One region of the Clostridium sp. CM039 genome, then DNA from elsewhere that is predicted to be linked to it. Evidence: riboswitches for the same ligand, from Rfam matches in the RefSeq annotation. Region 1 holds a riboswitch; each other region holds the start of a gene.
The links. Region 1 has a riboswitch for lysine ahead of kal (3-aminobutyryl-CoA ammonia lyase). Riboswitches for the same ligand answer to the same signal wherever they lie in the genome.
Positions count from the first base shown of each region.

Region 1 (9,053 bases):
TTTTCTGATTGGAGAGTAACATGGACGCCTTCTGGAATATAATTCGTAACTAATGTTGGAAGCCCTATGCCCAAATTAACAAGTTGTCCATCTTTTAATTCTTTACCAATTCTTTTTGCAATAATTTGTTTTGCAATCTTGCTATCTGTAATCATATTAGTTAGCCTCCCCTATAATATAATCAACCAATACACATGGAGTCACAATATTATTTGGATCTAAATCTCCAATTTTAACAATTTTTTCAGCTTCTACTATTACAGTTTCTGCAGCAGTAGCTATAATTGGATTAAAGTTTTTTGTTGTTCCATAATAAACTGCATTTCCAATTTCATCTACGACGCTTGCATAAACAAGTGCTAAATCTGCTTTAATTGGAAGCTCTAATAGATATTCTTTTCCTTCTATTGTAAGTTTTTGTTTTCCTTCTTCTATCATAGTACCAACTCCTGTAGGGGTAAGCACTCCACCAAGCCCAGCTCCCGCTGCTCTTATTCTTTCAATTAGTGTTCCTTGTGGCACAAGTTCTACTTCCATTTTTCCTTCTGTCATAAGTCTTCCCGTTTCAGCATTTGTTCCTATATGAGAAGCCACAACTTTTTTAACTTGACCGTTTACTACAAGTCTTCCTATGCCCCTATCTACATAGCTTGTATCATTTGCTATTATAGTTAAGTTTTTTACATTTGTTTCTATTAATAGATCTATCATCTTTTCAGGTGTTCCACAGGCTAAAAATCCACCTATCATTATTGACATTCCATCTTTGAGTAATGGCCTAACTTGTTCTAAAGATACAACCTTATTCATTTATTTTACCTCCTCTTATTTATCTTGAAGATATAACAATTATCAGTTTTATATTTTGTTTAAACCCAATATCTCTCTTGCTTCTTGTGGAGTGGCAATTTCTCTGTTAAGTTCTTTCGCAAGTCTAACTACTTTTTCTACTAATTCTGCATTTGATTTAGCTGGTATACCTTTTTCAATATACACATTATCTTCAAATCCAACTCTTACATGACCACCCATTACAATAGTCACAGCTGCCATTTGAAATTCAAATCTACCAATACCTGATACAGTGTAAGTACTTCCCTCTGGCACGCTTCCTGCCATAAATACTAAATCTCTTGGCGAAGCAGTTATCCCACCATTTACACCCATAACAAAGTTAAAATGCATTGGTGTTTTTATAAAACCTTTCTTTTGAAGTCTTATTGCCATGTCTACCATGCCCTTATCAAAAACTTCAATTTCTGGTTTTACACCCATTTCAATCATCTTTTTACCAAATTCTTTAATAGTGTTTTCAGTATTTACGAATACATCATCTCCACCAAAATTACAAGTACCTGCATCTAAGGTTGCCATTTCTGGTCCTAAATCAACTGGTTGTAATCTTTCTGCATTACTCATTCCGACAGCTCCGCCTGTTGATGGTTGAACAATTGCATCCGGACATCTTTCTTTAATAGCTTCAATGCAAGCTCTAAATCTTTCCCTGTCTTGAGTAGGTGTTCCATCATCTTTCCTTACGTGTAAATGAATGATGCTAGCTCCTGCTTTATAAGCTTTTTCCGCTTCTATTGCCACTTCCTCAACAGTATAGGGTACATTTGGATTATGTTCTTTTGTAACTTCCGCTCCAGATATAGCTGCAGTAATTATTAATTTTTCCATGTGCTACCTCCTTATAGTGCTTCGTGGTGCAAAAATAATTACTATCTACCATAATATTTATGATAAGTTATGTATATTATGATAATTTTGCACAAACTTATTTAGCAACTAAAATATTAACCACTAGGTGAAAAAGTTTACATTAATTCTCTTGCATATTATTTTCTTTGGTTTTCTTTTAGAACTACGCAAGTTCCGCTTGCCTTACAAACTATTATTGGTTCTTCTAATACATCACAAGCTGAATCATTTATATCTGGTCTTGGTACTATAACTTTTCTTGCTTCGAAAATCATTTTTCTTGATGAATTCCCTACCTTCACTATTTCTCCAACAGCTTCTATATAGTCACCTGCATAAACTGGTGCTAAAAATTCTACAGCATCGTATGCTTTGAATAATCCTTCATCACCATCGTTCATAATTAAAAGTTCTGTAGCTACATCCCCAAATAATTGAAGCATTCTTGCTCCATCTACTAAATTTCCACCGTAATGTGCATCATGTGCACTCATTCTTAACCTTATTAAAGACTTCATTTTATTTTCCTCCTCGTTTATTGTAGTTATTCATTTTGTAATTTTTAGGAATTTTGTAAAAAACAACAAATCTGTGTTGTGTATCTTTTAGAAAATGCCTTATGTTAATTTATTTTGAAATAAAAAAAGGCACTGATTTTTCAGCGCCTTAATTAACCAAAGTACTAGGTCTATTAATGCAATGAAAAAACATCTTTTCATTACATAAATAGCTCTCCATAAGAACTCTTATGGCAGTGATAGAAATACTACTTTCTATCCCCAAGAATAAATTGAAGAACCAAAATATTCTTTCGGCAAACAAATACTTCATTTTTGACATTGGATGTTCATATCCTTATCATTCAAAAATTACCTCTTTATCTGCACCTCTATTTATGTGAAACTATTAAATTTTATTTTTAACTCTTACTTAATTATAATACGTAAACGTTTCAAATGCAATGTTTTTTTAAAATTATACTTTTTTAGTAAAAAATACTTTTTCTTAGTTATTATTTCTTTTTGCTTTGTTTACTTCCACTATCTTGCTTACTATATACTCATATCCATTTTCAGAATGTGGAATCATGCAAATTGAGCAATCTTTAACACCACTTACGAATTTCCCATTTCCACCACACTCCTCTAGAAAATATAGTGGACAATAGCAAAATAGACAATTAAATTTTTCATCATCTTTAACTTGATGGCATGGGAAATATTCGCAATCTTTATTTTTAAAAAATTTATAGTTATTATTCATTTTTAACCCTCCTTTAATTTCTAGGTTAGTTCCGAATTCTAAAAAGTTACCACATTATATATATCTATATCTTCTAATATTGTTTGCTCTAAAATAGATTCTTCGGGGAATTGCTTGTTCAAAATTTGTTTAAATTTTTTAAGTTGCGCAGCAGAAAGTTCTGCTTGCTTTGGCAAATTATTTTTTTCCTTAATAATATTGCCTGCTTCTAATTTATATATAAATTTGTCCCCTATAATATTTATATTATTTTTATCATCAAATTTTAAATCTCCAGTTATGTCACTATTTATGCTTGTCTTCTTTAAATCACTTATTGATTTTCCATCATTATTAATTTTAGCTACATTAATATAAGCACTTACTTCACCATTCGAATTCTTTGAATCTGAAAGCCAACTTCTAAAGGCAAGCATTTTACCATCTTTAGATATCACTCCATCATATATTTCTTCCTTATCCTCTATACTTTCAAAAATTTTATTACCATTAATATATAAATTGGCCCTAGGTTTTGGAAATATATGAGGTGTAACGCTATAAAGGATGCTTTTTTTATTTATAATAATATCTCTTATGGTACCAACGCATGATATTAACTCCAATTTGTTTTTTATGTTATATATTGCATAACCTGAAGCTGACGGATTAATATGACCCGTAATCAAAATGTTTTCATTATCTATCCACTTGAGTTCAATAATTTGTTGAACGTCTTTATTATTTATATCAATCTCTGTTGATTTTTCAGTTTTAATATCATAAACAATTATATGTGGGGGATTTATTTCTTTTTCTTCATTAAAAGATCTAAATACTATTTTTGTTTTATCTGGAGAAAGTTGTAATAGATCTTTTGAATTTGAATTATCCCCTAAAGATTTAATCTGTTCATTTATTTCATCATAAAGATAAACATTATTATTCTTCTCGAATGCTATCTTTGTTAGCTTTGCATTTTGATCCTTACTTTTAATTTCAGCATCTTTACTAGATATAGTCTCTATATTTTTACTCGAATTTCTATTGATTTTATTTAAATAAGCCCTCAGTGTCAATATGCTTAGCGATAAACACATCGCTACAATGAGTAACTTTAATTTTTTTTTCGTTATTTTTTTATGGCCAGTCATAATTTTGCTCCTCATTTAAATTCATAATAATTATTATTTTAAATCATTGAAACTTAGATTATTATACTCCACTTATATTAGTGTATCAACTGGATTCTTTTGTGTTTTACACTGTTATTTATATGTTTACAATTTAAAAATATACAATGTTTATTTTATCTTTTAATTATGAATTTTTTGTAAATATTAACATTGGTTTATCCGTTCAAAAGTAATAAAGGGCATTAGTTTAAATTTAAACTAACGCCCTTTATTACTTTTGAAATTATTTTCGCATTTGTTATAGATACTTTCCATAAATTCTACATTCCGATTTAAATCGGTATCTACCTTCATTTTTAGATTTATTATTTTTTCATTTGATCATTACTGCTAAATATGTTCTTTACCCATGTTAAAAAGCCCTTCTTTTCTTCTTTTATCTCTACAACTTTTTTATCTTCTTTAGTTGCCACAGTCTTTACTTTTATCCCATCAGTTTTCATAACAAATTTAACTTTACCATCCATCTTATCACCTACACCTGAAAATGTACCATAATTATTAGATATTTTTACAAGTTCATCTTTCACATCAATAATATCTCGCACATCTCCCATTTTGCTGTCAATTTCGCCACTTATCTTTTGAATACCCTCTTTATCAAATTTTTTCATATTTTTATCTAATTCTTTATTTCCATTTGCTAATTTATTGGCACCTTCTTTTAATTTTCCTGACCCTACAGAAAGTTCACCCACCGCTGAATTTAGTTTACTTGATCCTTGTGTTAATGGTTTTATCCCATCATTATTTAATTTTGTTAAACCATCTGCCACGCTTTGAGATCCTACCACTAATTTATTAGTGTTTTCTCCCATAACTTTTGTTCCTGCGCTTAAGTCTTCAGCTGCATTATTTAACTTATTTGCTCCACCTATGAGTCCCCGACTACCAGTTTTAAGCTTTCCTGCAGCTGTTCCTAATTGTTCTGTGCCTTGCGCAAGTCCTCCTGCTCCATTAGCTAATTCACCAGTTTTATCTGATATTTGTTTTGTGGCCTTAGCTAATTCTTTTGACCCTGACACTGCATTTTTTTGTCCTTCTTGAAGCTGGCCCATACCTGTATCTACCTGCTGTGAACCAGTTTTGATTTTTTCTATGCCTTCTTCAAGTTCATTTAATCCTTGTAACAATTCATTGCCGCCATCCTTTAAAGCTACAAGGCCCCCTTTTTCATTTTCTAATCCACCATTTAAATTTCCTGCTATTTCACCTGTACCAGGAATTTCCCCAAGGAACCCAATAAGTCCCTGTAATTTTTCAATTCCTGATATTAAAGAATCAGTAGCTTTTATCTCTGACTCTTTACCTTTTTTTAGTTTATCTATACCTTCTAAGCTTTGCTCTGCACCATCTGTTACTTTTTTTTGACCTTGCTGTAGATCCCCTGTAGAATTCACCATTGTATCTAGTCCCTCACTTAGTGATTCCATTTTAGCCGACACTGTATTAGTCCCTTCAGCTAACTTATTAGCTCCATCTGATAGCCCTTTAGAACCTGCAACTAATTTATCTGTTCCATATGCTACCTTACCTGCTCCATCTGCAAATGCTTTTGAATTTGCAGCAAATTCTACTGTACCTGATCCAAACTGCTGTGCTCCACTACCGAGTTTTCTAGTTCCTGCCTCAAATGCTTTTAATCCACCTGCCACCTTCTGAGCACCACTTTGTGCTGCACTTGTACCGTCGCCAATCTTTATCATACCAGTATTAAATCCTGAAACCCCAACGCCTAGCTTAGTTACTCCACCATTAAATAATGTCATATTATCAGCTAAAGCCTTTTGACCAAGGTCTAATTTGCCTGTTCCCTCAGCTAGCTTGGTACTAGCATCTTGTATGTTATTAATGCCTTTAGTTAAATCCCCTAAAGATGAGGCACTTTTAAACTCTTCCATATCAGGAAGTTCTGGCGTCCCTGTTATCATTATAGGACCCATTTCAAAGTTTTCTACCTGTGCAGTAATTTCTAAATTCTCTTTTAAGTCTAAAGTAGTCTTTTCTAAATCCAAGCTTTCCTTCATACCTGGAAGAGAAATGAAAGTGACTATTTGATTATTCCCATCATTAATCATTTTCCCACCGCTAATCTTAACATTTCTAAAATTATCTATTGGCAAATCTAGTACAGTTACAGTGCTAAATGGAGTATATATTTTTCTGTTTTTCCCTTTAATATTAACCATACGGCTTTCATTATTCTTATAATCAATTTTTATTTTCACTTCTCCACTTTTACCTGCCAAATCCTCTGGTTTAATTTCTTTTCCATCAAGCAAGTATTTAACATTTACATCAATAGGAAGTTTTTTATCAGTAGTACCTCTATAATAGACATCATTACCACTTATCTTCCAATTTAAACTCTCACCAATACCATTTGGTTTTTCTTCACCCTTTACATTTTTTATATCCTTTAATATAGATTTATCATGAATTTCAATATTTTTCTCGTTAGAGTGAAGCCAATCACTTACTATTTTTTCTTTAACCTCCCCTTGCTGATTTAACGTAACATAAACAGTCTCATCCTTTTGAATTAACTCACTAGCATAAGTCATATTTGGAATAACTAATGCACCTATTAACACGATACTTAATAATCTTTTTGACATACATTTATTTTTCACGTTAATACATCTCCCCTATAGTTTTGCTTTCAAAAGTTCTTCTTAATTTTCTGATTGTGATTCTGATTTTAGTTCACTACTTGCTTGTGTTTTAGATTTAAAATTTCTACTCGTAATTATTATTAATTTTTCACTTACTAATAGTATAGATGGAAGAACAAAAAGGATAATTCCCATACTTATTACTGCTCCCCTTGCCATCATTGTGCATAGTGAACTTATCATTTCCATGTCAGAAATGATCGCTACCCCTGCAGTAGCTGCGAAAAAGGTTAATGCACTGGTTACAATAGATTTAGCAGAGCCCTTAACTGCGATTTCCATAGCCTTGTTTTTCTCGTATCCATTTCTCATTTCTTCTCTAAATCTTGTTGTCAGTAATATTGCATAGTCAACTGTAGCCCCCAACTGTATAGTTCCAATAACTATAGATGCTACAAATGGAATCACATTTCCCATATAACATGAAATTGCCATATTTATGAATATTGCGAGCTGTATAGCTAAGACCAGAATTACTGGCAAAGATACAGATGTAAACACTATAAGTATTATAGCGAATATTGCGCCAATAGATGCTATGCTAACATGTTTAAAGTCAACATCCGCTATTTCTGTCAAATCTTTAGTAAGAGGTCCTTCTCCTGAAACCATTGATTTCGGGTCATATTGTTTTGTAACTTTAATTACTTCATCTATCTGATCATTTTCTTCTTTTGTAGCTGCCTTATATTTAGAATTTGCCATTATTAGTTTATATCCGCCCTTTTGAACAATGGCTTTAATATCTTCTGGGATAAAGCTTTCTGGAATAAGTGGTCCTAAGTACTTATCTGAAGCAAGTACCTTGTCAATTCCATCTACCTTTTCTATTTTCTTTACCATTTCCTTAACTTTATCAGTTTCAAGCTTATCATTTATTACAATAAAGTGTGTCGAAGTCATATTGTAATCTTTCTTTAGTTTATTTGTTGCCACAATAGAATCCAAATTCTTTGGTAGCGATTCATCTAAGTTATAATAAACCTTAGTGTGGTTATTTCCGTAAATAGCTGGTATAAATGCAAGTAAAAATACTATAGTTATTACTTTATAGTGTTTGGTAGCCAGTTTTGATGTTTTATCAAATTCAGGTAATATGGTTTTGTGACTAAATCTATGAATAGGTTTATCAAACACTAAAATTAATGCAGGCAATACTGTTACCGTAGTTATAACCCCAAGCAAAACGCCCTTTGCCATTACTAGCCCGATATCCTTACCTAATGCAAGTTGCATGGTACATAATGCTAAGAAACCTGCTATAGTTGTGAGTGAGCTTCCGGATATAGCGACCATGGTATTTGCTATAGCATCACCCATTGCCCCTATACGATCATTTGGCATAAGTTCTCTTTCCTCATCGTATCTATGAAGTAAAAATATTGAATAATCCATAGTTACACCAAGTTGAAGTACTGCTGCTAATGCCTTTGTTACATAAGAAATTTGCCCTAAGAATATATTTGTTCCCATATTATATAATATGGCATACCCTATCCCTAACAAGAAAATAAATGGAATTATAACTGATTGCATTGTTAAAGATAAAACTACGACTGATAGTATTACTGCAATCATTACATAAAATGGTGTTTCTTTATCCGATAAATCTTTAGTATCCTTTACAATTGCCGATATACCACTTAAATAACATTGTTTATTTGTTACCTTCCTTATATTGGTTATACCATTTTGTGTGGCTTCTGAAGATGCTGATTCTTTAAATTTAATTATTAACATAGTAGAATTGCCACTATAAAAAGAGCTTTTAATTTCATCTGGCAAAATCTCCTTAGGTATAGTAGTATCTAAAATATCATCTACCCAAATAATTTTTTCTACACCTTTAACCTTTGAAACCTTTTCTTTTATTTTTAAAACATCCTTGCCTTCCATATTATCAACAATAAGCATTGAAGTGGCTGCGTTTGAGAATGTTTTGTCTAAAATATTTTGTCCCTTCATGGAATCAAGTTCTTGTGGTAGATAGGTAAGAAGATCATAATTTATTTTTGTGTTTACCATTCCAATTACGGATGGAACCAGTAGCAATGTAGAAATAATTAAAATTATTATCCTATTTTTAGCTATAAAATGTCCGAACTTTTTCAATTAGGTCATCCCTCCCTTAGAAAATTAATTTTGCAATATTTTCTTAATAGTTTTAAATAACACAGGTTTCATATTATCTATAGTATCTGGTTCCTCTAAAATAATTGAGCTATAGCAAACCGAA
Region 1 is NZ_CM143649.1:2,431,526-2,440,578, forward strand. It holds gene ACWJJ2_RS11480 (3-oxoacid CoA-transferase subunit B) at 1-155, opposite strand, end outside; gene atoD (acetate CoA-transferase subunit alpha) at 157-810, opposite strand; gene kce (3-keto-5-aminohexanoate cleavage enzyme) at 859-1,683, opposite strand; gene kal (3-aminobutyryl-CoA ammonia lyase) at 1,842-2,222, opposite strand; lysine riboswitch at 2,424-2,604, opposite strand; gene ACWJJ2_RS11500 (cysteine-rich small domain-containing protein) at 2,710-2,967, opposite strand; gene ACWJJ2_RS11505 (hypothetical protein) at 3,006-4,100, opposite strand; gene ACWJJ2_RS11510 (methyl-accepting chemotaxis protein) at 4,448-6,775, opposite strand; gene ACWJJ2_RS11515 (efflux RND transporter permease subunit) at 6,818-8,929, opposite strand; gene ACWJJ2_RS11520 (TetR/AcrR family transcriptional regulator) at 8,954-9,053, opposite strand, start outside.

Region 2 (4,453 bases), 1.2 Mb from region 1:
TTTTTTGACACCAAAAATATTTGGATTTAAAAAAAAACTTGGCCTTAACACTATTTTTTAAGTATAAAATGTAAAATTTAGACTTAAAAAAAATAAATGGAGGTAATATTATGAGTTCATTAGATTATTTTAACGAAATAGCTAAAAGTTGGAACGTAATAAGAAGTGAGTATTTTGATGAAAGGTTAAAGTACAAGGTATTATCCAAAGTAAGTATAAAAGATAAGGTAGTGGCTGATCTTGGATGCGGCGCTGGATTTTTATCCTTAGCGCTGGCCTTAGATGCAAGCATTGTGTTTTCTATAGATCAATCAGTAAATATGCTTAAAGAATCCAAAAAATTAATGGAAACTAAAAAATTCGATAATGTATATCCAATAAAATCCTCCATAGACAACTTGGTTTTGTTTGATGAATCTGTAGATGTGGTCTTCATTAATATGGCTCTTCACCATGTGAGCGATGCTAAAAAGGCTATTGAAGAGATGCACAGAATAATTAAAAAAGGTGGGACTTTAATAATATCGGATGTAGAAGAGCATAATGGGCAGTGGGCAAGGACTGAAATGTTTGACGAATGGCTTGGGTTTTCAAATAATCAGATGGAAGAGTGGTTAACTGGCGCAGGGTTTAATATAGTAAACATTGAGAATACAGATTTAAGATGCAAAGGTTATTCTAGCAAAGGCGAATATACTGAAACTGGCATTTTCATTGCAGTAGCAAATAAGGAGGTAAGGGTAAATGATTAAGGTTGAAAGTTTTTCATTAGATCACACAAAGGTTGTGGCACCTTTTGTACGAAAATGTGAGGTAAAGATAGGCGAAAAGGGTGATAAAGTAACAAAGTTTGACTTAAGATTTATGCAACCAAACAAGGAGTTTATGAATATATCAGCTATCCATACTTTAGAGCATTTGCTTGCTGGATATATGAGAGAAGTAATGGACGGAATTATAGACATTTCACCTATGGGATGTAGAACAGGTTTTTACATGATCGTATGGAATGATGTCAGTGTAGATAGGGTTATAGAAGCCCTAAATTATGGATTGAAAAAGGTGATAGAAACAGAGGAAATCCCGGCAGCCAATGAAGTTCAATGTGGAAATTATAGAGATCATTCCTTAGATGGTGCAAAAGAATATGCAAAATTAGTTCTAAGTAGAGGTCTTAGCAGTGAGATATATAAATAGTATATTAAATATTATAGGAAATACACCACTTATTAAGCTAAATAATTTGGGTGTAAAAGAAGGTGTAAATATCTTCGCAAAACTGCAGCCATCAATTAAGGATACAATGTAAAGAGGGGCTATTTGTAGGCAGTTCTTTAGGGACTGCCATAGTATCTGCAATAAAACTTGGAGAATCCATTGAAGGTGGGAACGTTGTTGCAATACTGCCTGAGAGGGGAGATAGACATTTTAGTAAGAACATCTGTAATTAATGCTTGTACTTATAAACATACTGTGATAATATAATAACTAATTTAATAAGTAAACTACCTAGGGTAGAGGTGCTGTATCTAAGAGTACTTGTTCGGAGCTGACAGGCTAAGATGAATAAGAAAAGGAGCTATGGCCGAAGAAAATGTATTTGGTGAAATTATTTTCTGAGATTACATATAATATATGTAAAATTGTCACTGATTTTTCAGTGGTGAGCTACAAGGTACACGAAGTTTGTATAAAAACATGTATTTTATGCAGCAAAGGTGTTCCTTTGCTGTATTTATTTTTTTTGAAACAATATAAAAAAAGGTGTAAAAATAAGAAGTTAAAAGAACAACTTGAGATTGTCAGAGGGAACTATATGAAAAGATATAACTTGCAAAATTAAAAGTGTTAGGAGAAAAATGCTTTAGGTTAAATCAAGTTCAGTAATTAATTATTAATGTTTAATTGAAATATATATATACTTCGCAACTGTACTATACGACGAAGCAAATATTACTTATATTTTAAGCAAAAGGAGATTAGTGTAATGAATATTAAAATTAGAGGAGTATCTATAGAAGACTTAGATGCAGTAACAGAAGTGGAATCAAGATGTTTTCCAGAGGCAGAGGCTGCTACGAAGACATCATTCGAACAACGAATTAAGATATTTCCAGAATTTTTTTTTGTAGCAGAAATTGATGGAGATATAATTGGGTTCATCAATGGGTGTATAATCAATGAAACTGCTATCTATGATGAATTATATAATGATGCTACACAACATGTTCCAGATGGAGATTACCAGACTATTTTTGGCCTTGATGTGATACCAGATTATCGTAATCAAGGAATTGCTGTACAATTAATGAATCATATGATAGAAGTATCAAGATTAGAGGGTCGTAAAGGCGTTATTCTAACATGTAAAGAAAAACTTATTCATTATTATACAAAATTCGGGTTCATAAATATAGGGATATCTAAATCAGCACACGGTGGTTCTAAATGGTATAATATGATTTTAGAGTTTTAATTGAGCTATAATATGAGTGAATATTTGTAATTTATAGCTAATTAACAGTATTAAATTATCGGTAATAGAAATGCTGAATCGTATAGTTAGTTAACGTAAACTTTTTTGGTTAATTATAAAAATATGAACGAAAGGTTGTTTGGGCAAAATGAACGATACTGAAAATGTAATCCAAAGAAATACTAAATATTATGAATTAGATACAAAGGCAAATATTATTTATAAATTTGTTATGACTTATAGTGACTATATAAAGGCAGCTCGTGATTATGGGACTGGAGATATAATCAATATGGTTGAATTACATACTCTGACTGTTATTGATGAGAATCCAGGAATTATTGTTACTGAGGTGGCATTGGAGTGGAATCGTACTAAAGGTGCTGTATCACAGATTATTACCAAACTAGAAAAGCGTGGTTTAATTATACGAAAAAAAGAAGATGACAACGCAAAAAACGTCCATTTGTATGTCACTGACAAAGGAGAACTCCTAAGTAAAGCACATAAAGCATATGATATTAAGGAACTCACTTGGGCTGATAAAACATTGCATAATAGCTTTACTACCGAAGAGATTGACGCATTTTATAAAGTTATGCAAAAGTATACTGAATTGTTAAATATACCTCGTTAAGAATAAAAAAGAGTATTTTGATTTAATAGTGTATAAATAAAAACTCTCTTGACAAAATATTGTTTAGGTTATAAACTATAAATAGTATAGAGCCTAAACAATATTTGTTTTTTTGTAATACATTTAAACCTGGGAGGAGATATTATGACAAAATACAACTTTGATGAAATTATCGACAGAAGAGAAACAGACTCTATAAAATGGTCTAAAAAACATCTTAAAGAAAACTTTGGAGAGGAAAAAAGCATTCCAATGTGGATTGCGGACATGGATTTTAAAGTCGCTCAACCCATTATTGAGGCACTAACAGAGAGAGCACGACATGGAATTTTTGGTTATGGACAGAAGAGTGATGAGTTTTTGGAGGCTGTAGTTAACTGGCATAAAAAAAGGAACGGATGGGACATTGAAAAGGAATGGATACTTTTTACACCAGGAATAATACCTGCACTAAACTTTATTGTAGAGACATTTTGTAATCTAGGTGATAAAGTGATAATTCAAAGTCCTGTTTATTATCCATTTGCCAATATTATCACCAATAATGGTTGTCATATAGCTAATAATCCATTAATACTTAATAATGGCAAATATGAAATGAATTTTTGTGAATTAGAAAGAATTGCTCAAGATAGCAGAACTAAGCTCATGTTTTTATGTAGCCCCCATAATCCCGTTGGGCGTGTTTGGACAGCTGAAGAGTTGCAACGGTTGGGTGAAATTTGTGTAGAGAATAATGTGCTGGTAATTTCAGATGAAATTCACTCGGATTTAATATATCAGTCAAATCGCCATATTCCATTTGGTAAGATTTCTGAAGAATTTAGGATGAACTCAATTGTATGTACATCACCTTCAAAGACATTTAATCTTGCAGGTCTACAAATTTCTGATATTATAATACCCAATGAAAAGTTAAGGAAAGAATTAAACCATAAACTAGCAACAATTGATATCGATCCAGGCTCCTTTGCATCTGTGGCTCAGATAGCAGCTTACAATAAAGGGGAAGAATGGCTTGAGCAGCTTATTATATACCTACAAGATAATCTTGATTTCATTGATAAATTTCTAAAGGCGAGAATTCCAAGGGTAAAGATGATTAGACCAGAAGGAACTTATTTGGCGTGGCTTGATTTTAGTGATTTTGACTTCACGGATATAGAACTTCAGCAATTGATGCAGACAAAAGCTAAAATCGCACTGGATGATGGCTATATCTTTGGCGTTGGTGGAGAACATTTCCAAAGAATCAATTTTGCATGTCCTAGAACAATATTGGAAAAAGCTTTAAAGAGCATTGAAAAAAGCCTAGAAGGAATTAACTAAAAAGTATTTAG
Region 2 is NZ_CM143649.1:3,606,935-3,611,387, forward strand. It holds gene ACWJJ2_RS16885 (class I SAM-dependent methyltransferase) at 111-752, shown strand; gene ACWJJ2_RS16890 (S-ribosylhomocysteine lyase) at 745-1,197, shown strand; gene ACWJJ2_RS16895 (hypothetical protein) at 1,181-1,309, shown strand; partial or broken gene ACWJJ2_RS16900 (cysteine synthase) at 1,308-1,451, shown strand; lysine riboswitch at 1,508-1,679, shown strand; gene ACWJJ2_RS16905 (GNAT family N-acetyltransferase) at 1,988-2,476, shown strand; gene ACWJJ2_RS16910 (MarR family winged helix-turn-helix transcriptional regulator) at 2,625-3,113, shown strand; gene ACWJJ2_RS16915 (MalY/PatB family protein) at 3,258-4,442, shown strand.
Region 2: another riboswitch for lysine. It lies ahead of ACWJJ2_RS16905 (GNAT family N-acetyltransferase); the one in region 1 lies ahead of kal (3-aminobutyryl-CoA ammonia lyase).

Region 3 (9,053 bases), 1.2 Mb from region 1:
ATGCTTCAGATGGGTTACCAAAAAGAAAAGTATCAAATTTAAAAAGGTCAAATAATAGTGTATCATGGAAATATCCTAAAGAAAATGTAAATGTGGAAATTAAAAAGGAAAATACATACTTAAATGTAAAAATAAAATCTAATGTGAAAAATAATTCGGAATTTCAATGGCCTAATGTTAGTGCTGAAAGCTATGTCATTCCTCTTTCAGAAGGCAAATATATACCAAGCAACGATAAATATTGGAAAATATATTTAAGCAATAATAGTTATTTACCATTAGAATCATTTTCTATGCAATTTTTTGCTTTGAATAAGCAAAAATATTCTATTTTATACGTAATAGAAAATGTGTTCAATAATGAAATAACTTTTAATTCGAAAGATAAAATTAAATTTTCATTTAATCATGAGTTTCCTAAAATCAATAAAAATAAAGAATATTCATTTAGAATATATGTAACAGAAAAAGACCCTGTTAATATTGCAAAAACATATAAGAATTATATTGTTGAAAAAGGAAAATTCACCACTTTAAAAAGTAAAGAAAAAACAAATAAAAACATTGCTAAACTTTATGGTGCACCCCATATGTATTTTTGGGATAAATCTGTAATCTCAAAAGAAAATGTGAAATGGGGTGCATTTAGAAATAATACATCAAACGAAACTATTAGTTGGGTAAAAGAATTATTAAAAACAAAAATAGATGGTGGAAAAGAAATGCTAGATGTTTTTGAGCAAGTAAAAACTCAAGATTATGTTGACGATTATCAAAAGAAAACAATAGTGAGTGCATTAAATCAGGTATTATTATTAAAAGATTTTTACAATCTTAAAGTGTTTAAGAATCTTGATAAAGAAACTGAAAAATTAGTAAAGAAAGGCGTTAATAATTTAAATCAATTAGAACTTATAGATTTAAATAAAAAGTTACTAAAATCTCAAATGCCAAATGATTTTGATCCAATAGAGAATTGGGCAAATTCCAATACTGTAGATTTATTAAAAGATATAAATGCCGCTGGTATAAAAAATGCGTGGATAGGCGTCGATGATTGGATACAAGGTTCTATAAATCCTAAATTAGTTGAAAAAGCCAATAATATGGGCTATTTAATAGGTACCTATGATTCTTATCACTCTATTCATAAGCCTGGAGAAGAAAAATGGGTTACGGCTGCTTTTAAAGATAAATCTTTATATGAAAATGCTACTGTTACAAATAGAAAGGGTGAAAAATTAGAAGGTTTTAAGGGGGTAGGAAGAAAACTTAATCCTACTCTGTCCATGCCAGCAGTGAAAGAAAGAGTAGAAAGTATTTTAAATACAGGCGTAAAATATAATTCTTGGTTTATTGACTGCGATGCTTTTGGAGAGGTTTTTGATGATTACTCACCGAAGCACATAACAACACAACAAGAAGATATGAATGCAAGACTTAAAAGAATGGCATTTATAAGAGATAATAAAAATATGGTTATAGGTTCTGAAGGTGGTAATGATTTTGCAAGCCAAACTATAGCTTTTGCTCATGGTATTGAAACACCCTCATTTTCTTGGCTGGATCCTGATATGAATAAAAACAAAGATAGTAAATATTATTTTGGAACATATTACTCTCCAAATGGCGGAGTTCCTAATCGTTTTTCGAAGCAAGTTCCTCTAAAAGATTTATATAAACATATATTTATTGATCAAACTTACTCTCTTCCTCTTTTTAAATTAGTTTACAACGACTCAGTTATAACTACTTATCACTGGGACTGGTCAACGCTTAAAATAAAGGATGAAGTAGGAAATAGAATGTTAAACGAAATTCTATATAATACTCCACCGTTATACCATATAGATAAATATGAATGGAATAATTATAAAGATTTAATAGCATCACACAATAAAATTTGGGCTCCATTTCACAAAAAAGCTGTAACTAAGGAAATGACGGATTTTAAAATACTTTCACCAGACAAACTTGTACAAATGAGTAAATTTGGCAAGGACTTAAAAGTAGTTGCAAATTTCTCTAACAAAGATTTTAAATATAATACTGATGTTGTAAAAGCTAAATCTTTAATAATATATGATGGTAAAAATAAGATACCATATATGCCTAAGAAATAGTTTTAACGACATTTCAGAAGGAAAGTCTCCCACTTCTATAAGTAGGAGTTACTTGCCCTAATAAATAGAAAACTTCAGTGGTGGGATAACAATTGAGAATTTTTATCTACTCCAGAGGTCTACAAAGGGGTAAATCTCCTTCTGAAGTCGTCAATTCATCTTCTTCAAAGCTGTTCAGCTCCGCAGGAGATGATTTAACAAAAACATCTATAATTAATGATTGTACTTATAAATATACTGTGATAATATAAAAACTAATTAAAAAAATAAACTACCTAGGGTAGAGGTGCTGTATCTAAGAGTACTTGTTCGGAGCTTACAGGCTAAGATGAATAAGAAAAGGAGCTATGGCCGAAGAAAATGTATTTGGTGAAATTGTTTTCTGAGATTACATATAATATGTGTAAAATTGTCACTGATTTTTCAGTGGTGAGCTACAAGGTACACGAAGTTTGTATAAAAACATGTATTTTATGCAGCAAAGGTGTTCCTTTGCTGTATTTATTTTTTTTGGAACAATATATAAGAGTTCTAAATCTCACAAAAGGTGATAAATAGCACCGAAGGTGATAAACAGCACCGGAGGTGATAAACAGCACCGAAGGTGATAAACAGCACCAAAGGTGATAATTAATAGGAGTGATTTGATTATGGCAGTAGTTGTTCAAAAATATGGAGGTTCATCTGTAGGAACTACAGAGAAAATTAAAGGGATTGCACAAAGTATAGTAAAGAGGAAAAATGAAGATACAGATTTAGTTATAGTAGTATCTGCTATGGGGGACACTACAGATGATTTATTATCTCTATCAAAAGGCATAGGAGAAAAACCGGATAAGAGAGAACTGGATGCTTTATTATCAACAGGTGAAATAATTTCAAGCGCGCTTTTAGCTATGGCAATTAAGGAGGTAAAAAATATGAATATGGAAAATAAGCCAGTAACAGGAATAGCAACTAGTGATGAGGATGTTGCAGTAACACTTCAGCGTATACCTAAAGATGTGAATATATTGTCTACTATATTTGAAGCTATAGGAAGTAAAAGAATCAATATAGATATGATAAGTCAAACATCACCTATAGATGGAAAGGTAAGTGTATCATTTACTATACCTAAAGAAGGCTTAAAGGATAGTTTAGAAATTATAGATAACTTAATAGCAGATAATAAAGTTATAGTTGATGAAGAGATAACTAAATTTTCAGTGGTGGGGCTTGGCATGAAGACAACCTCTGGAGTAGCAGCTAGAATGTTTAGGGTTTTTAACAAAAACAATATTGAAATTAAAATGATTACTACATCAGAAATAAGAATTACTTGTGCTATTAAAACTGGAGATAAATTAAAGGCTATAAAGGTTGTTGCAGAGGAATTTAATCTATAAATATAACATGTTAGACGATAGTTAAGTATTAAACATAATTTACCTAAAGGCTCTTTAAAGTACGACCCTGATAATAATTTTTAAGAGAAGCCATTTTGGACTTCTCTTAAAAATTGTAATATTTTATAAATATTATCTGATTGGAAAGATTATTTATTCTTTTTTTAGAACCCTAAGTTTCACTCCATATTGATATTAATGCACCTAGAATGAGAGCTCTATCTACAATAATCATTAATTTGAGATTCGCATATATCAATCACCTTTTCATCCTTATATTTCCTATACCACTCTACAGTCTTTTCTATTGTCTCATCTATGCCCCACCTAGGCTTAAAATTTAAACAGAATCTAGCCTTGCTAATGTCAAGACTTAGTAAGCTTGCTTCATGGAATGAATCTCCCTTAAGGATTAAAGATTTCCAGCTTCCATTGCCCCACTCTTTGACAAGTCTTCTGACAACCTCCTGAACCGTAATGACATTTTGAGCTTCAGGTCCGAAGTTCCAAGCTCCAGAAAACTCCACATCTTTTTTTAATATTTTTGTTCCTAAAAGTAAATATCCGTATAATGGTTCAAGGACATGCTGCCAGGGTCTTACAGCACCTGGATTCCTAAGCAAAATCTCTTCATCATTTTCTAGTGCCCTGATGCAGTCTGGTATAATTCTATCGATGGCCCAATCTCCACCTCCAATTACATTACCTGCCCGTGCTGTTACAATTATTTTTTCATGATTTTTATACTCAGCTGTATTAAAAAAAGAATTTCTATATGAGGAAACCAAAAGTTCAACGCAACCCTTACTAGAACTGTACGGATCATAACCACCCATGGGATCTATTTCCCTGTAGCTGTACATCCATTCATTATTTTCGTAACATTTATCACTAGTGATAATAACTAAAGCTTTTGTTTCTTTACTGGCCCTCACCGCTTCCAATACATTTACAGTGCCCATAAAATTCACCTCATAGGTCTCTTTAGGGTTTTCATAGGAGTACCTAACGAGTGGTTGTGCTGCAAGATGAAAAACTATCTCTGGTTCATAGGTCATAAAAACTTCATTAAGATGTTTGCTATCTCTTATATCTCCTCTTATATCAACAATATCATTGCTAATTTCAGATAAAACGAAATTGCTTTTGACACTGACGGGATCTAGTGCATAACCAATAACATTTGCTCCTAATTTTTTTAACCAAATAGCTAGCCATGATCCTTTAAAACCTGTATGACCAGTTATTAAAACATTTTTATTTTTATAATTATTTTCAAGGTCTTTTAACATTTTTTTCACATCCTATGGTAAATGCTTAATCCACATATCTTTATTTTCTTCATACCACCTTATTGTTTTAACAATTCCATCCTCAAGGCTTATTCTAGGGCTCCAGCCTAATTCAGTATGGATCTTACTTATATCCGCACCAGGTGACCACATTTCATTTTTTCTGTATTTTATTGTCCCATATAAGGGGACCCTATCTGTTTTAATATTTTTAAATATAAGATCTATATAGTATTTTAAAGGGAAAAGACTTCCATTTGCTATATTGAAAATATTGCTCTTTAAATTGCTTTTAGCAGACATAACCAATCCGTCAATTATGTTTTCAATGTAGCAGTAATCACGTAATTGTTCACCAGATGTTAGTCTTACCTCCTTATCTTCCAGTATTGACAGTATTATATGACAAAAAATCTTATGCCTCTCTTCTCCCTCCCCAAAAATACCAAAGGGCCTTAAGGTTATAATATCTATATTATTTTCTCTGGCAATCTGATGAGCGATTATAGTTGCACTAGCTTTAGAACTTCCATAGATGCTCACAGGTTCTGGATACATATCTTCCTTCATAAGATCTTTCCTATCTCCATATTCAGCACAGCTACCCATATTAATGAATTTTTTGCAGTCGGTGTCCTTCAATGAATTTAAAATATTAATCATTCCTAAAATATTAATGTTTGCAGCTTTAATATATTCTTTTTGTGCTGAGTTTACGCCATAAGCTGCTAAATGAAATACTATTTCAGGGCATATATCCTTGATGCAAATTTCAATTTTTTTACTGTCAGTTATATCAATCTCATAGATTGATATATTTTTTAACTGCTCTTCCAGTCTCCAGGTTTGGCTGCTCTGTCTTCCTATAATAGATACCTCTGCGCCTTCATTCAATAACCTCTTAACTAGGTGAGAGCCTATAAATCCAAATCCACCAGTTACCAATATCCTCTTACCGGTAAGACTAACCTCTTCCATATACTATACCTCCAAGTTGAAAGGTTTACATTTACGATTGAAATCTATACAGGTTCTTAGCGTTAGTGACCTCTTCTTTACTAAATAATTCTTTAAGATCCACAAGGCCTGATGACTTTAATATTTCCATTGATTTGCATAAAGCATCTAAATATGGAATATATATATAATCAATTATTTCTTTGCTAAAAATCAAAGGATCTAGCTTCCATAAGTCAAAGACAGATTCATCAAATATTTTCATACTGCCAAAGTGATAAACCATAAGTTCTCGATCATCAATTAAAACAGTATTATTATCCTTGTAAACTTTGTAATCATTGTTAATAATTAGATTCCATGGAGCTGCATCTATACCTAGGTCATCTAATATTTTTATGCTATAAAATAAATTTGGAACCTTATCTAGATATTTCTGATCTCCCCATCTCTCCATTATGATATCAGGTTTATCTGAGCACCACTCTATACATTTTTTCTTCCACCAATTTAAAATAGCTAGACTACTTTTCCTGTTTCTAAAACCTAAAAAGCCTGCCTGAAAATGTCCATGTACCTTTTCAAATTCCGGACAATCCCTCTGAGGACAAATTAGTGTATCATAATCCTTCCATTGCTTGAAGATCGCCATCGGATCAGAAAAAAAGAATATATCTGCATCACAATAAATAACTGAATCTATAGCATATTTCTCTAAAATATAAAGGACCAATGGTGCTTTAAGCGACCAACAATATTCCTGCATATTTCTGGTTTCTTTAACATGAAGTAATTCCATATCCTCTACTTCGCTAACATTAATAATAATCGTATTTTCAAGCTTCAGATTACTTAATACAGAAAAAGAAATTTCATCCATGCAGCAGATGAATAAATTAAAATTATCGATTTTATCCTTCAGCGAAGAATAAAGTGACATACTTTGCAATAAATATGCCTTACTAGTTATAGTACAAAAGCTATAAAAATCGTTATAGCGGGCCATGGCTAACGTCAGATCTGAGTATTTAAATAATGTCTGGGCTTCTTTAGAATCAGATTTATTAAATAAACCCTCTACTTTTTCATTAAGATTGTTTCTTATAACATTGATTGTATTCCTTAGACTTTCAATATATGGGATATAAATATTGGACTTAATTGCAGAACTTATTTCTAAATAATTAAAAGTCCATAAGTCATAGTCATTTTCGTTAAATATTGAAAGACATGCAAAGTGATATGCTATTAACTTATCACCTTCAATAAAGACTTCATTATCCTTTGAGGTAATATTGAAATTATTATTATAAATTGTATTCCATGGTGCAGCATCTATTCCAAGATTTCTTGAAATTTTTACATTTGAAAACATTTCTGTGATTTTATCAAGATATTTCTGATCTCCCCATCGTCCCGTTTCAGAGTCAGGTTCCCCATAACACCATTCAATGCATTTTTGATTCCACCAATTAAGGCAATTCAATCCTTGTATATCCTTTTTAAAACCTATGAATCCTGCTTGAAATTTTCCATATATTTTGTGAACCCATTCAAGATCCCTTTGGGGACATAAAAACACTGAAGCTTCACCCCATTCATCAAATACTATCTGTGGATCTGAGAAGAAAAATATATCACTGTCACAGTATATTATTGAGTTTACGCTGTAATTCATAAGCACGTAGCGAATAACAGCTGCTTTCAATGTCCAGCAATATTCATTTGTTTTTCTCGTGTTTTTTACAGCGAGCAGTTGCTGGTCTTCTACTGTATTCAAATGAATAAGAGAAGCATTTTTGAGATTCATCTTTGAAAGGGATGAATAGATAATATCATCAATACAGCAAATCCATAGATGAAAATTTTCACTATTCCTCTCAAGTGAATAGTAAAAAGTTAAGGTCTTTATTAAATAATCCTTGCTAACTATTGTACAAAAGGAACATCTTTGTTTATATTCTTCTATATCTGATTCTCTATAGTCTTCAATATCTTCTTCTTTATTTTCTTCTTCATTTTCTTCTTTATATTTTTTACTATCTTTGTTTTTGCTTTTTTCATCCTTTTTATTATCTTTTTTTATATCATGATTTTCATTTTCATGTTTATTAAACCGAGATTTATCCTTAGAAAAAAATGCATAAATTGCGTCCATATCGTCCTTATTTATTTTACTCACTTCCATGTCTCATTTGCATAAATTAGATCTTTATTAGTATCAATTGCTGTCCAATAACCTTTGAAACTATAAACCGCCAATTCTCTACTTTCTACAAGGTTTCTCAATGGACCCTGTTCAAAAATGCATTTATCGTCATCTTCTATATAATTAAAAACTTTTTTATTCATTACAAAAAAACCTCCGTTTATTATGCCATCCAATTTTGATTTTTCGTCAAAGGTTGTTGCAATACCATCCTTTTCAGTTAAAATTCCATATTGGCTCTTTCTTTCTATTCCGGTAACTGTTACCGCTTGTCCGTTTTCCTTATGGAACTTTAGTAGATTATTTATATTAATATCAGATAATCCATCACCATAGGTCAACATAAAGGTATCTTCATTAATGAATTTTTCAATTTTTTTAATTCTTCCACCAGTCATTGTATCAGTTCCTGTATCAACAAAAGTCACTTTCCAGTTGGCAGGCTTATTTAAAAAAGAAACAGTATTACTGCCGAGTTCTTTGGTGAAATCAGAGTTTTTCCACTCATAATTCCAAAAATATTCTTTTATTTTATCACCACCAAAACCTAATGGAAGAATAAAGTCATTAAAGCCATAGCTTGAATAAATATTCATAATGTGCCATATAATTGGTTTCCCAGAAACTAAAGCTAATGTTTTCGGAATAGTTTCTGTAGATGACCCTAATCTGGTCCCTTTACCTCCACATAATATAACTACTTTCATATTTACCGCTCCTCATTTTTATCACTTCTTCAATATCTCCGAAGTATTGAATATTTCAAGCGAAAATCACTCCTTGATCTAAAAATCTAATAATAGTTGCATAAGTAAACTACATCTTCATCATCTAAACGCTTATCTTTATATTACTAATAACTCGATATTTGAAATTATAATATATTTTGTATTATGTTATTCATTAGGATTTAAGTTGTTACAATATATTTAGTACTACTTAATCCGTCTACTTTAAGGGGATATAGCCTACAATAGGGTGCAGTTCACAATATACAAATCAATTTTTAGTTGCGGAGTCTTTTTTTATAAAAATAAACGTTGTAACATAGTTGTAACATATGTTTCTTATAATGAAAATATAG
Region 3 is NZ_CM143649.1:3,614,681-3,623,733, forward strand. It holds gene ACWJJ2_RS16935 (glycoside hydrolase) at 1-2,123, shown strand, start outside; lysine riboswitch at 2,397-2,568, shown strand; gene ACWJJ2_RS16940 (ACT domain-containing protein) at 2,774-3,511, shown strand; gene rfbG (CDP-glucose 4,6-dehydratase) at 3,730-4,803, opposite strand; gene ACWJJ2_RS16950 (NAD-dependent epimerase/dehydratase family protein) at 4,816-5,781, opposite strand; gene ACWJJ2_RS16955 (glycosyl transferase) at 5,813-7,942, opposite strand; gene ACWJJ2_RS16960 (sugar phosphate nucleotidyltransferase) at 7,939-8,676, opposite strand.
Region 3: another riboswitch for lysine. It lies ahead of ACWJJ2_RS16940 (ACT domain-containing protein); the one in region 1 lies ahead of kal (3-aminobutyryl-CoA ammonia lyase).